DNA from 3 places in the Halotia branconii CENA392 genome. Region 3 is predicted to be linked to each of the others. Evidence: riboswitches for the same ligand, from Rfam matches in the RefSeq annotation. Region 3 holds a riboswitch; each other region holds the start of a gene.

The links. A riboswitch is a leader RNA that binds a small molecule or an ion and turns the genes downstream of it on or off. The one in region 3 is predicted to bind cobalamin.
Region 1: linked by a shared signal. The riboswitch ahead of QI031_RS30625 (DUF1636 family protein) and the one ahead of cobG (precorrin-3B synthase) in region 3 are both predicted to bind cobalamin.
Region 2: linked by a shared signal. The riboswitch ahead of QI031_RS11875 (DUF1636 domain-containing protein) and the one ahead of cobG (precorrin-3B synthase) in region 3 are both predicted to bind cobalamin.

The regions. Positions count from the first base shown of each region.
Region 1 is NZ_CP124544.1:54,931-58,212, forward strand. Features, by position in the region: gene QI031_RS30620 (TonB-dependent receptor plug domain-containing protein) at 1-739, opposite strand, end outside; gene QI031_RS30625 (DUF1636 family protein) at 950-1,384, opposite strand; cobalamin riboswitch at 1,706-1,855, opposite strand; gene QI031_RS30630 (hypothetical protein) at 2,132-2,587, opposite strand; gene QI031_RS30635 (class I SAM-dependent methyltransferase) at 2,594-3,282, opposite strand, start outside.
Region 2 is NZ_CP124543.1:2,718,441-2,721,722, reverse strand. Features, by position in the region: gene QI031_RS11885 (YcjF family protein) at 94-1,419, shown strand; gene QI031_RS11880 (DOPA 4,5-dioxygenase family protein) at 1,431-1,787, shown strand; cobalamin riboswitch at 1,803-1,973, shown strand; gene QI031_RS11875 (DUF1636 domain-containing protein) at 2,000-2,413, shown strand; gene QI031_RS11870 (cobalt-precorrin-6A reductase) at 2,558-3,282, shown strand, end outside.
Region 3 is NZ_CP124543.1:3,772,838-3,776,119, forward strand. Features, by position in the region: gene trpS (tryptophan--tRNA ligase) at 1-671, opposite strand, end outside; cobalamin riboswitch at 1,016-1,139, shown strand; gene cobG (precorrin-3B synthase) at 1,189-2,694, shown strand; gene QI031_RS16525 (precorrin-8X methylmutase) at 2,765-3,282, shown strand, end outside.

The sequences.
Region 1 (3,282 bases), on a different replicon from region 3:
TGTAACCAACTACCCAAGAAATATCACCAGACTTTCCACCATTTTGAATGCTTTGTTGATTCAGTCCATAGGAACCGAAATTAACTTTGGTTTCTGTGGTAATTTGCTCTGTAGGACGACGGGTAACAATATTAATTACCCCACCTATTGCATCTGAACCATAAAGAGTTGAACCACCCCCAGGTAATACTTCGACTCTTTCAATATTATTAGTGGTAAATTCTGATAAATCGAAACCACCACCATCTAAATTATTAATTGGTCTACCATCCAATAAGATTAAGACTTGACCAGTATTAGAACCGCGAATAAATTGACCGCTTAAAGCGTTGACTTCTGTCCCAACTGTACCGTCACCTAAAATACCTGGAAGAAATCGCAGTGCTTCTTTGACTGTTCTTGCGCCTTGCGCTTCCATTTCTTCGCCAGTAATCACATACACCGGACGGGTGGAATCTTTGACTGTTCCCTCGCGGCGAAAAGGGGAAAACACAGGTTCATTTAACAGTTTGTCAATGACTGTCAGTTCAATGTCGGGTTCGGTTTCTGTTGTATTTTGAGATATTACTTCTGCAACTGGTTGTAAGTCTTTGGCGGAACCTTCCTCTTGTGGAAACTCGGATATTTGTAAAACTTCTGTGGCTATAATGCTGGAACTGTTCCACAGCATCCCTGCGGTGATAGTCAAACTAGAAACGATAAGTTGAGTTTCCCATCTGGCAATAAACTGAGTACGCATTGGTAATTTAAGCCACCTGTATAACTAAAAACTGATTGTCAGCAAAGATTTGAGCTTTTTTGGTAAAAAACTCTCAGCCAGTAGGAAACCTACAATTTTTGATAATGATTATTATTATCATGTAAATGGTGTAACTTACAAGCTTGTTTCAAAGGTTCGTAATTAGGCCTTTAGTCCTAACTACGAACTTGATGTACTACTGGTAATTAATTAACAGCAATCCACGGTTAATTTTGCCCACTTATTTAGGGGTGGGATTTTTGCTAAAATTCCTGTTTTTAAACGTTCTGGACGTTCTGACCAAGGTAGTAAACCATCAGGGTTGACGTAGTATTGAGTTGCACATTGCAGTATTGCAGATGGACTATCATCAACTGCTAAATTGCCGAAAAGATAGGTTAATTTCTCTTCTCCTGTAAAGGCGATAGCTGCGCCAACGCCTTCGGCGAACGCACAAGCATGGTTGCAAGCACTCATACATTCAACTCCTTGAATGGAGAATTTATGTTGCAATTCCCAAGTTTGTGCAAGTGCTTGGAGTTGTTGCAATAGCTGCCGTCCACCACTTTCATCAACTCGCTTGCCATTTTGCCACACACTGGCGCAGGTCGTGCAGACAAATAAAGTATGTTGTTTTTTGTTCATTAATTTTCAGACGTTGCCGATTGAAATGATGAGTTAGCCTCACGCATCCTGCAAGCAAGAGAATTCTGCCTTACGGGAAGTGTAGGCGCAAAGCTAGCTATGATTTGGGGATAACGTAAATATGCGAAGGTGGGAGTAAGATCCGAATGGATTTTCAGGCTTGTATCTATAACCTTCTGCGTGAGTATTGATATGTCTAGGAAAATGTCTACAATCTCAGAGAAATTTGTAGTGCGTGGCGTATGTCTGACGCGATGAGACAGTAATCCTGATTAATAGAGAGAATAGTGATTGCGTTATTCATCTGTACCTCGCAGATGGGAGTTTGTGGTACTTTCGGCGGGCATTCTGACTTAGAGACACGTTAACTTTGTCTCATTACAGCTGCGGGACAATGCCGGATTTACACCGAACTTTCCCCTTTACATCTGATGGCTGCTCCCCATCAGAACCGACAGTTGTAGGTAACATTACCATAGTTGTTATCTATATGTAAATTCAGTCGATAATAATTTAGATTTTCCTTACTGAATTTTAATTATACTTTTGCTACTGCTAACATCCATAAAAGAAATCCCCTAGCTATCAGTACAGGAGAGGAAGTTTTTTATACATTATATATTTTTGTTAAGTACCTTACGCCTCTAAGAGGTAGTTTAACGCTTTAACTTTGCTATTAAAGCTCCATACATGGCAACTGGCAAAAGCGGTAAAACCAGAAAACTTGTTTTTGTTTTTGGATGAGTTTCATTGTGTTTTTGTTCTTGTTAAAAGGGTATGCTGAGGTTGAAATTCTGCCCATTCTTTGCATACAGTTTGATAACATTGCGAGGGTGTAATTGGTAAATTAGTTAAATATAAAAAAGCAGCTTGATTCCCGTATTCCAACAAAAACACAACATCTTTTTGAGGATTATATTTATCTACAGCTTCGAGAATATGTGCATTCATGAAGTGTTTTTGCAGCAGTACGGTATCGGGTGCTGCTAACCAAGCATTTAAGAAAGCTGCAAGATTTTTACGCGGGATAAAATGGTCTTTAAATGTTTCACCAGCAATACTTAAATGCGGAGAATTAGTGCTGCAAATTACCACACCACGTTCTCCTCCTAAATAACCAACCCAAGCGTTGTAACCAATTGCTAATATATTGGTGGCGATAAAAGCTTGTTGCCAATCTTGGGTGTTTATTTCTGTGGTCATTTTCAATTAAACTCCTTTAGATAACTGCCAAAGTTGAACGGAATAACACAGATGGTTTTCAAAAATAGTGCGTGCTGCTAACCCCTCAGCAATTGGCTTTTCCAACCAACGCTTAAATGCCCAACGACCGAGTGTGTATAATGGTGGGACGGCGATCGCCACCAAATCTGCAATATATTTGATGGTAGTTAGCCCAAAAGTACCGAATTTTTCAACACACAAATCAATTGTTGGTGCAATATGGGTGGAGATGTCCTCAGTCTTGATTAACTCGAACCCAGCTTTTAGTAAAGCCGCTTGGAGTTCACCAGCGACATGACAATTGGAAAAGATACCCTTTTGGTATTCAGCATGAGAACGCATCATATCTGCAAGCAGCAGGTAGCCACCGCTATGTAGTAAACGAGCCGCACCTTCGGCTAAATCGTCAACAGCAATATATTGACTGCTTTCACTCAACAGAACTAAATCGTAGGAGTTTGAGGTGTGAAAATCTTCAAATCTCGTTAAATAGAAAGCTACTTGAAAGTTGGTATTCTTGATAAACTTTTCTTGCTGGAGTGTGTCAGGTGCTAATCCCTCAACAATGAAACCGCGATCGCGTAAATACACTGCATTCCCACCAATCCCGCAGCCGACATCCAGCACAGTTTTTATACCCTCTGGAATAAAACTAAAAAGCTTGGCTGCATAAG
Region 2 (3,282 bases), 1.1 Mb from region 3:
TAACAGTGAACAGTTACCAGTCATCACTGTTTACTGATGACTGAACCACTCTACAATGACAGATAGGGTGTAGTTACAATCTTTCTGTTGCCAATGACTGAACAACATGATGCTGACTTGCCATCAGCTGATTCTCAGCAGTTCGGTGAACCAACTGATGGTGCAACCAAATCAGTTAATGATTCCTGGAAAAACCGCATTGCTGGTGTTTGGAATCAAGCAAAGGTAAATTTGATCCAAGTGCTACCCGTTGAACAAGTAGCACAGACAGTTGTGCAATGGTTTAGCGTCAGCGAAACTGAGGTTGCAGAGATTTTAGCAACAGTCCGCGCCGAACTACCAACCACAGAGGCGCTGCTGATTGGCAAACCCCAAGCGGGAAAAAGTTCAATTGTACGGGGATTAACCGGAGTTTCTGCTGAAATTGTCGGTCAGGGATTTCGCCCCCACACACAACACACCCAGCGTTATGCTTATCCTTCAGATGATCTGCCGTTGTTCATTTTTACAGATACGGTGGGGTTAGGAGATGTTAAACAAAATACTCAAGCAATCATTCAAGAATTAGTTGGCGATTTACAAAAGTCGAGTCGCCGTGCCAGAGTCCTGATTCTGACGGTTAAAATTAATGATTTTGCCACTGATACGCTGCGGCAAATTACCCAGGAATTACGTCAAAAATATCCCGAAATCCCCTGTCTTTTGGTAGTGACTTGCTTGCATGAAATTTATCCTCCAGGTACAGCTGATCATCCTGCCTATCCGCCAGAATATGAGGAAGTAAATAGAGCTTTTACAGCAATTAAGCAAGCTTTTTCAAACCTATGCGATCGCTCTGTCCTAATTGACTTCACTTTAGAAGAAGATGGCTATAATCCGGTATTTTATGGTTTAGAGGCATTGAGAGATACTCTCGCTGAACTACTACCAGAAGCAGAAGCACGGGCAATTTATCAATTATTAGATGAAACAGCAGGTGAACAATTAGGCAACCTCTACCGAGATGCCGGACGGCGTTATATTTTACCATTTGCAATCATGGCAGCCACACTGGCCGCTGTACCATTACCTTTTACTACAATGCCCGTTCTAACTGCCTTACAAGTCTCAATGGTGGGACTGTTGGGAAAACTGTACGGGCAAATATTAACACCATCTCAGGCTGGGGGAGTTGTCAGTGCGATCGCAGGGGGATTTGTAGCACAAGCTGTAGCACGAGAATTAATTAAATTTATTCCTGGTTTTGGCAGTGTTATAGCAGCTTCTTGGGCAGCTGCTTACACCTGGGCTTTAGGTGAAGGGGCTTGTGTTTACTTTGGTGATTTAATGGGTGGTAAGAGACCCGATCCTCAAAAAATTCAGTTAGTGATGCAAGAAGCATTTCAAGAAGCCAAAGAACGGTTTAAAAAAATCACGTAAAGCTGAGAGTTATGGCAGAAAGTACTATTACAATCACTATTTTTCACGCTCATATTTACTACGATAATGCTAGCCGTGAACAGGCTGCGCGTGTACGATCAGAACTGAACGCTAAATTTGACGTACAGCTTGGGCGCTGGCATGACAACCCAATTGGTCCACATCCCAAAGGAATGTATCAAGTTATATTTTCATTGGATCAATTTGGTCAGATTGTCCCGTGGTTAATGCTTAATCGGGAAGGATTAGATATCTTAGTTCATCCTGAGACGGGTGATGATGTCGCAGATCATACAAAAAATTCTTTGTGGCTAGGAGAGAAGCTAGAGTTGAACATCGAGTTTCTGCGACGGATTAGAACAACGTGAACCACTAAATATTGGTGTTATGATGGACGTTTCGGTTCTGGTGGTATTGAGCTACCAGAGGTAAGGGGGAAAGTTCGGTGTAAATCCGGCACTGTCCCGCAACTGTGAACTAATTTGAGATTTTTAGCTAACTCAAAATCCTAAATTAAGTTGAGTCAGAACGCCCGCCGAAATATACTACTCAGTCCTATACATCTGCGAGGTACAGATAAATGACTGCTACTGCTGACATTTCCCTTAGTAATTCTTTAGGTGTCGCCTCTCACACTTTATTTGTGTGCAAAACCTGTGCCAGTACTTGGCAAGATGGAAAACGTCTGGGTGAAAGTGGAGGTCAAAAACTATTACAGCATCTTCAGCACCTAGCACAAAATTGGGACTTGCAAGATCAATTTCCGATCCAAGAAGTAGAATGCATGAGTGCTTGTAACCGTTCTTGCGTTGTTGCTTTTGCTGCTAAAGGTAAATTAACTTATCTTTTTGGTGATTTAACTGTTGATGACAGTGCAGCTGCTGTACTCGAATGTGCCGGTCAATACTACGCTAAATCTGATGGTTTGCTACCTTGGTCAGAGCGGCCTGAACCGCTGAAAAAGGGAATTTTAGCAAAGATTCCACCCTTGTAGAAAAAGGCAGGGGAGCAGGGAGCAGGGGGAAGTGTTTTGACTGACTTCTGCTAGCTCAGCACAAGTCAGTACAAGACGCTCAGTGACCAGTAGGCAGAAGGTAAAAAGCTATCTACGAGCAGATAACGCAGAGAAAACATGGTCATGCGCGTTTTGATTCTTGGTGGTATTAAAGATGCCGCAGAATTGACTGCCAAAGTTGTGAATATTCCCGGAATTGAGGCGATCGCTTCTCTTGCAGGACGCACCCATAACCCCTCAATCCCGGTCGGTAATGTCCGTATTGGGGGTTTTGGCGGTGTGACTGGATTAGTTAACTATCTGCGTCAGATGCAGATCGACTTATTAATCGACGCTACTCATCCCTTTGCTAGTCAAATTTCTGAGAATGCAATAGCAGCGGCTAGAGAAGTGAGAATACCTCATTTGATGTTAATCCGCCCGCCTTGGCAACAAGTTAATGGCGATCGCTGGATTGAAGTGGAAAATAGTGAAGTTGCTGCTGCTACTTTAGAAAACCAAGCACAGCGCGTATTTTTAACAGTCGGTAGACAAGAACTTAGTGCTTTTGCTGACTTAGAAAAAATTTGGTTTTTAATGCGGATGATTGACCCTCCCAGTGCTGATGCTGTAATTCCGCCAGGAATGATATTGTGCGATCGCGGTCCCTTTGCTTTGGATAATGAAAGAGAAATTCTGATTCACCACAACATTGATACTATAGTCAGCAAAAATAGTGGTGGTAATGCCACCTACGCCAAAATTATTGCAGCTAGAGAACTGGGATTACAAGTTGTTATGGTAAATCGTCCAGCTACACCACCAGGAGAGCAAGTCACAACTGTTGATGGTGCTTTGGCATGGTTGCT
Region 3 (3,282 bases):
ATTTTGTACTGAATTTGCTCTGGTGAATCTAGTAAATTAATTCGGCTCAAGTCGGAAGGATCAGACTTAGACATTTTGCGTGTCCCGTCTGCCAAACTCATTACCCTGGCTCCTTCCTTACGAATCAAAGGATCTGGTAACTTCAGTACTGGCTGATCTGGTTTAGCAAATAAATGATTAAATCGCGCGGCAATATCTCGTGTCAATTCCAAGTGTTGCTTTTGGTCTTCACCCACTGGCACTTTATCAGCTTGATAAAGCAAAATATCAGATGTCATTAACACAGGATAATCTAACAAGCCGACGCTGACATTTTCTCCCTGTTTGACAGCCTTTTCTTTGAACTGGATCATATCTTCCAACCAGTTCAAGGGTGTAATGCAGTTGAGTAACCAAGTGAGTTCACTGTGAGCAGAAACGTGAGATTGTACAAAAATAGTGGAATGCTGTAAATCTAGACCACAAGCTAGATAGAGCGCCGCTAGGGTGTAGGTATCAGATGCCAACTTAGTCGGGTCATGTGGTGCTGTAATCGCGTGCAAATCAGCAACGAAGAGGTAATTTTCGTATTCGCTTTGACCTTTTACCCAGTTACCAATGGCTCCGAAATAGTTACCCAAATGCAAATTACCCGTTGGTTGAACTCCAGAAAGAACGCGCTGCTTGCCCATAAATTTCACTCTAGTAATCTCAAATCTGCGTTATGTATAGCGATAAGTCGCTGAGTGCCGACGCAAAACTCATTTAATTTTGACACTTTCTAGGGTAACTCGCTGTTGAGGATGAGATATTTAACGGTATTGCTGATTTATGGGATGCATTTTATCTCACGCAGAGGCGCAAAGGCAAGGCAGTACGGTCTTGGGGGTTTCCCCCATGAGTGACTGCCGTGCAGAGAGGATAAGGAGTTTTAAGTTTCAATATCTCAGGAATGAGGATTTAGGCAAAGCCTAAGTGTGTGGCTTTGTTACCGTTAAAAAAAATATCGGATGCAGGTCTGACTACTTTCTTATGCTAAATTACTAAGGCTTGGGGTTGGGAAACTCCGGTGAGATTCCGGGACTGTGCCGCAGCTGTAAAGGTTAGGATTCACTTTTTTCTTTCCGAGTCAGAATGCCAACTCCAGCAATGTCTTTATGGCATATTTATTATCTACTCTCTGCGTCGCACAGAGAAGGAGTCTGAGTTTTGCTGTCTGGATTAACTCCCTGTCCTGGGTTATTTTACACCACACCTGCTCAAGATGGTACATTGTCTCGCCTGAGAATACCCGGTGGCATTCTTGATAGTCAACAATGTCGGGCGATCGCAGATATAGTTGACCAGTATGGCGGTGGTTATGTTGATGTGACGAACCGCGCTAATATCCAAATCCGTGAGATTGATGGCAAGCTCAGTACCGCAGTTTTGAAGTATCTCCAGGATATGGGGCTAGGTTCTCGCAACACTGCTGTAGACCACATCCGTAATATTATGACCAGTCCTACGGCTGGTATTGATCCTCAAGAGGTGATTGATACCCGTCCTTTTGTCCAAAGTTGGAATGATTATATTGAGGCACATCCAGCTTTATCAGGACTGTCTGCCAAATTTAGCGTTTGCTTTGACGGTGGTGGAATAGTTCGAGTGAGCGATCGCCTCAATGATATCGCCTTTGTTGCGGTTTTAGTTGATGGTAAAGTTTACTTCCGCCTTCATTTAAGTGTCGGCGTAAAAGGAAAGCCACCTGTTGCAACGGGAATTTTACTTTCACCTGAGCAATGTTTGCCAGTGTTGGCTGCTTTGGCTAATGTTTATTTAAATCATATTGATACAAATAGTAGACGCAAGGCACGTCTGAGGGAAGTAGTTAATGATTTGGGTTGTGAAAGTTATTTACAGGAAGTAGACAAAAGTTTGCCTTTTGCTCTTTTCACCACAGAAGATCAGGTAATGGAGGGACAATTCTCCAATCTTTTTGTAGAAAGTTCAGATAACCAGTATCAGCATATCGGCATCCATCCCCAGCGGCAAAAAGGTTTATTTTATATTGGCGTTGTGTTGCCTCTTGGTCGCTTGGAGAGTAGGCAAATTATGGGTTTAGCGGATTTAGCCCAAAGATATGGTAGTGGTACTTTGAGGTTAACTCCTTGGCAGAATTTGCTGCTTACTGATATTCCCCAAACAAGGCTTGCTGATGTCCAAAAAGAAATTACATTTTTAGGCTTAGATTACTCAGCCAACAATATTAAAAGCGGATTAGTTGCCTGTTCTGGTAGCCGGGGTTGTGCTGCTGCTGCTACAGATACTAAAGGTCATGCATTAGCATTAGCCAAGTATCTCGAAACTCGCCTGACTTTAGATTGCCCAGTTAATATCCACTTTAGCGGCTGCGAAAAATCTTGCGCCCAACATAGCAAAAGTGATATCACCTTGCTCGGTGTCAGTAATGGCAAGAGGTCGAGTTATCACATTTATATTGGTAATGGTGACAGCAATCAAAAATTTGGCCGCGAACTCTACCAATATGTCAGCTTTGATGAATTGCCTGCATTGGTAGAACAAATGTTAAAGGTATATCAAATCAAACGCATAAATGTTAACGAATCATTTGGTGAATTTGCTAACCAATATGCGTTGGCGCAACTCAAACAGTTCTTCTCACCAAATACGGCATTCCATCAAGAAAGAATCACCGCCTCTCCTCTGGCATAAAAAGCATAGGTAATACCAATTCACAAAGATTCTAATACACTTTAAATTCTTTCCCCCTGCCCCAATTCCCATGTCCGATTACATCCGAGATGCTAGTGAAATTTATCGCAATTCCTTTGCCATTATCCGGTCGGAAGCTAACTTAGATGTGCTGCCACCAGATGTAGCAAAAGTTGCAGTGCGTCTGATTCATGCCTGTGGAATGACTGATATTGTCACTGATTTGGGATATTCATCAACGGCGGTACAAGCGGGACGAGCTGCCCTAGCGGCAGGAGCAGCAATTTTGTGTGACTGTCGCATGGTTGCGGAAGGCGTTACCAGAAAGCGGTTGTCAGCGAATAATCCAGTAATTTGTACGCTGTATGAGCCAGAAGTCCCAGAAATGGCTAAACGCCTTGGTACTACAAGGTCAGCAGCAGCTTTGGAATTGTGGCACTCTTATCTAGAAGGAGCAGTTGTGGCTATTGGTAATGCACCCACAGCCCTATTCCGCCTGCTGGAAATGCTTGACGAGGGAGCGCCTAAACCAGCGCTGATTTTGGGTTTTCCAGTGGGATTTGTGGGTGCAGCCGAATCAAAGGCAGC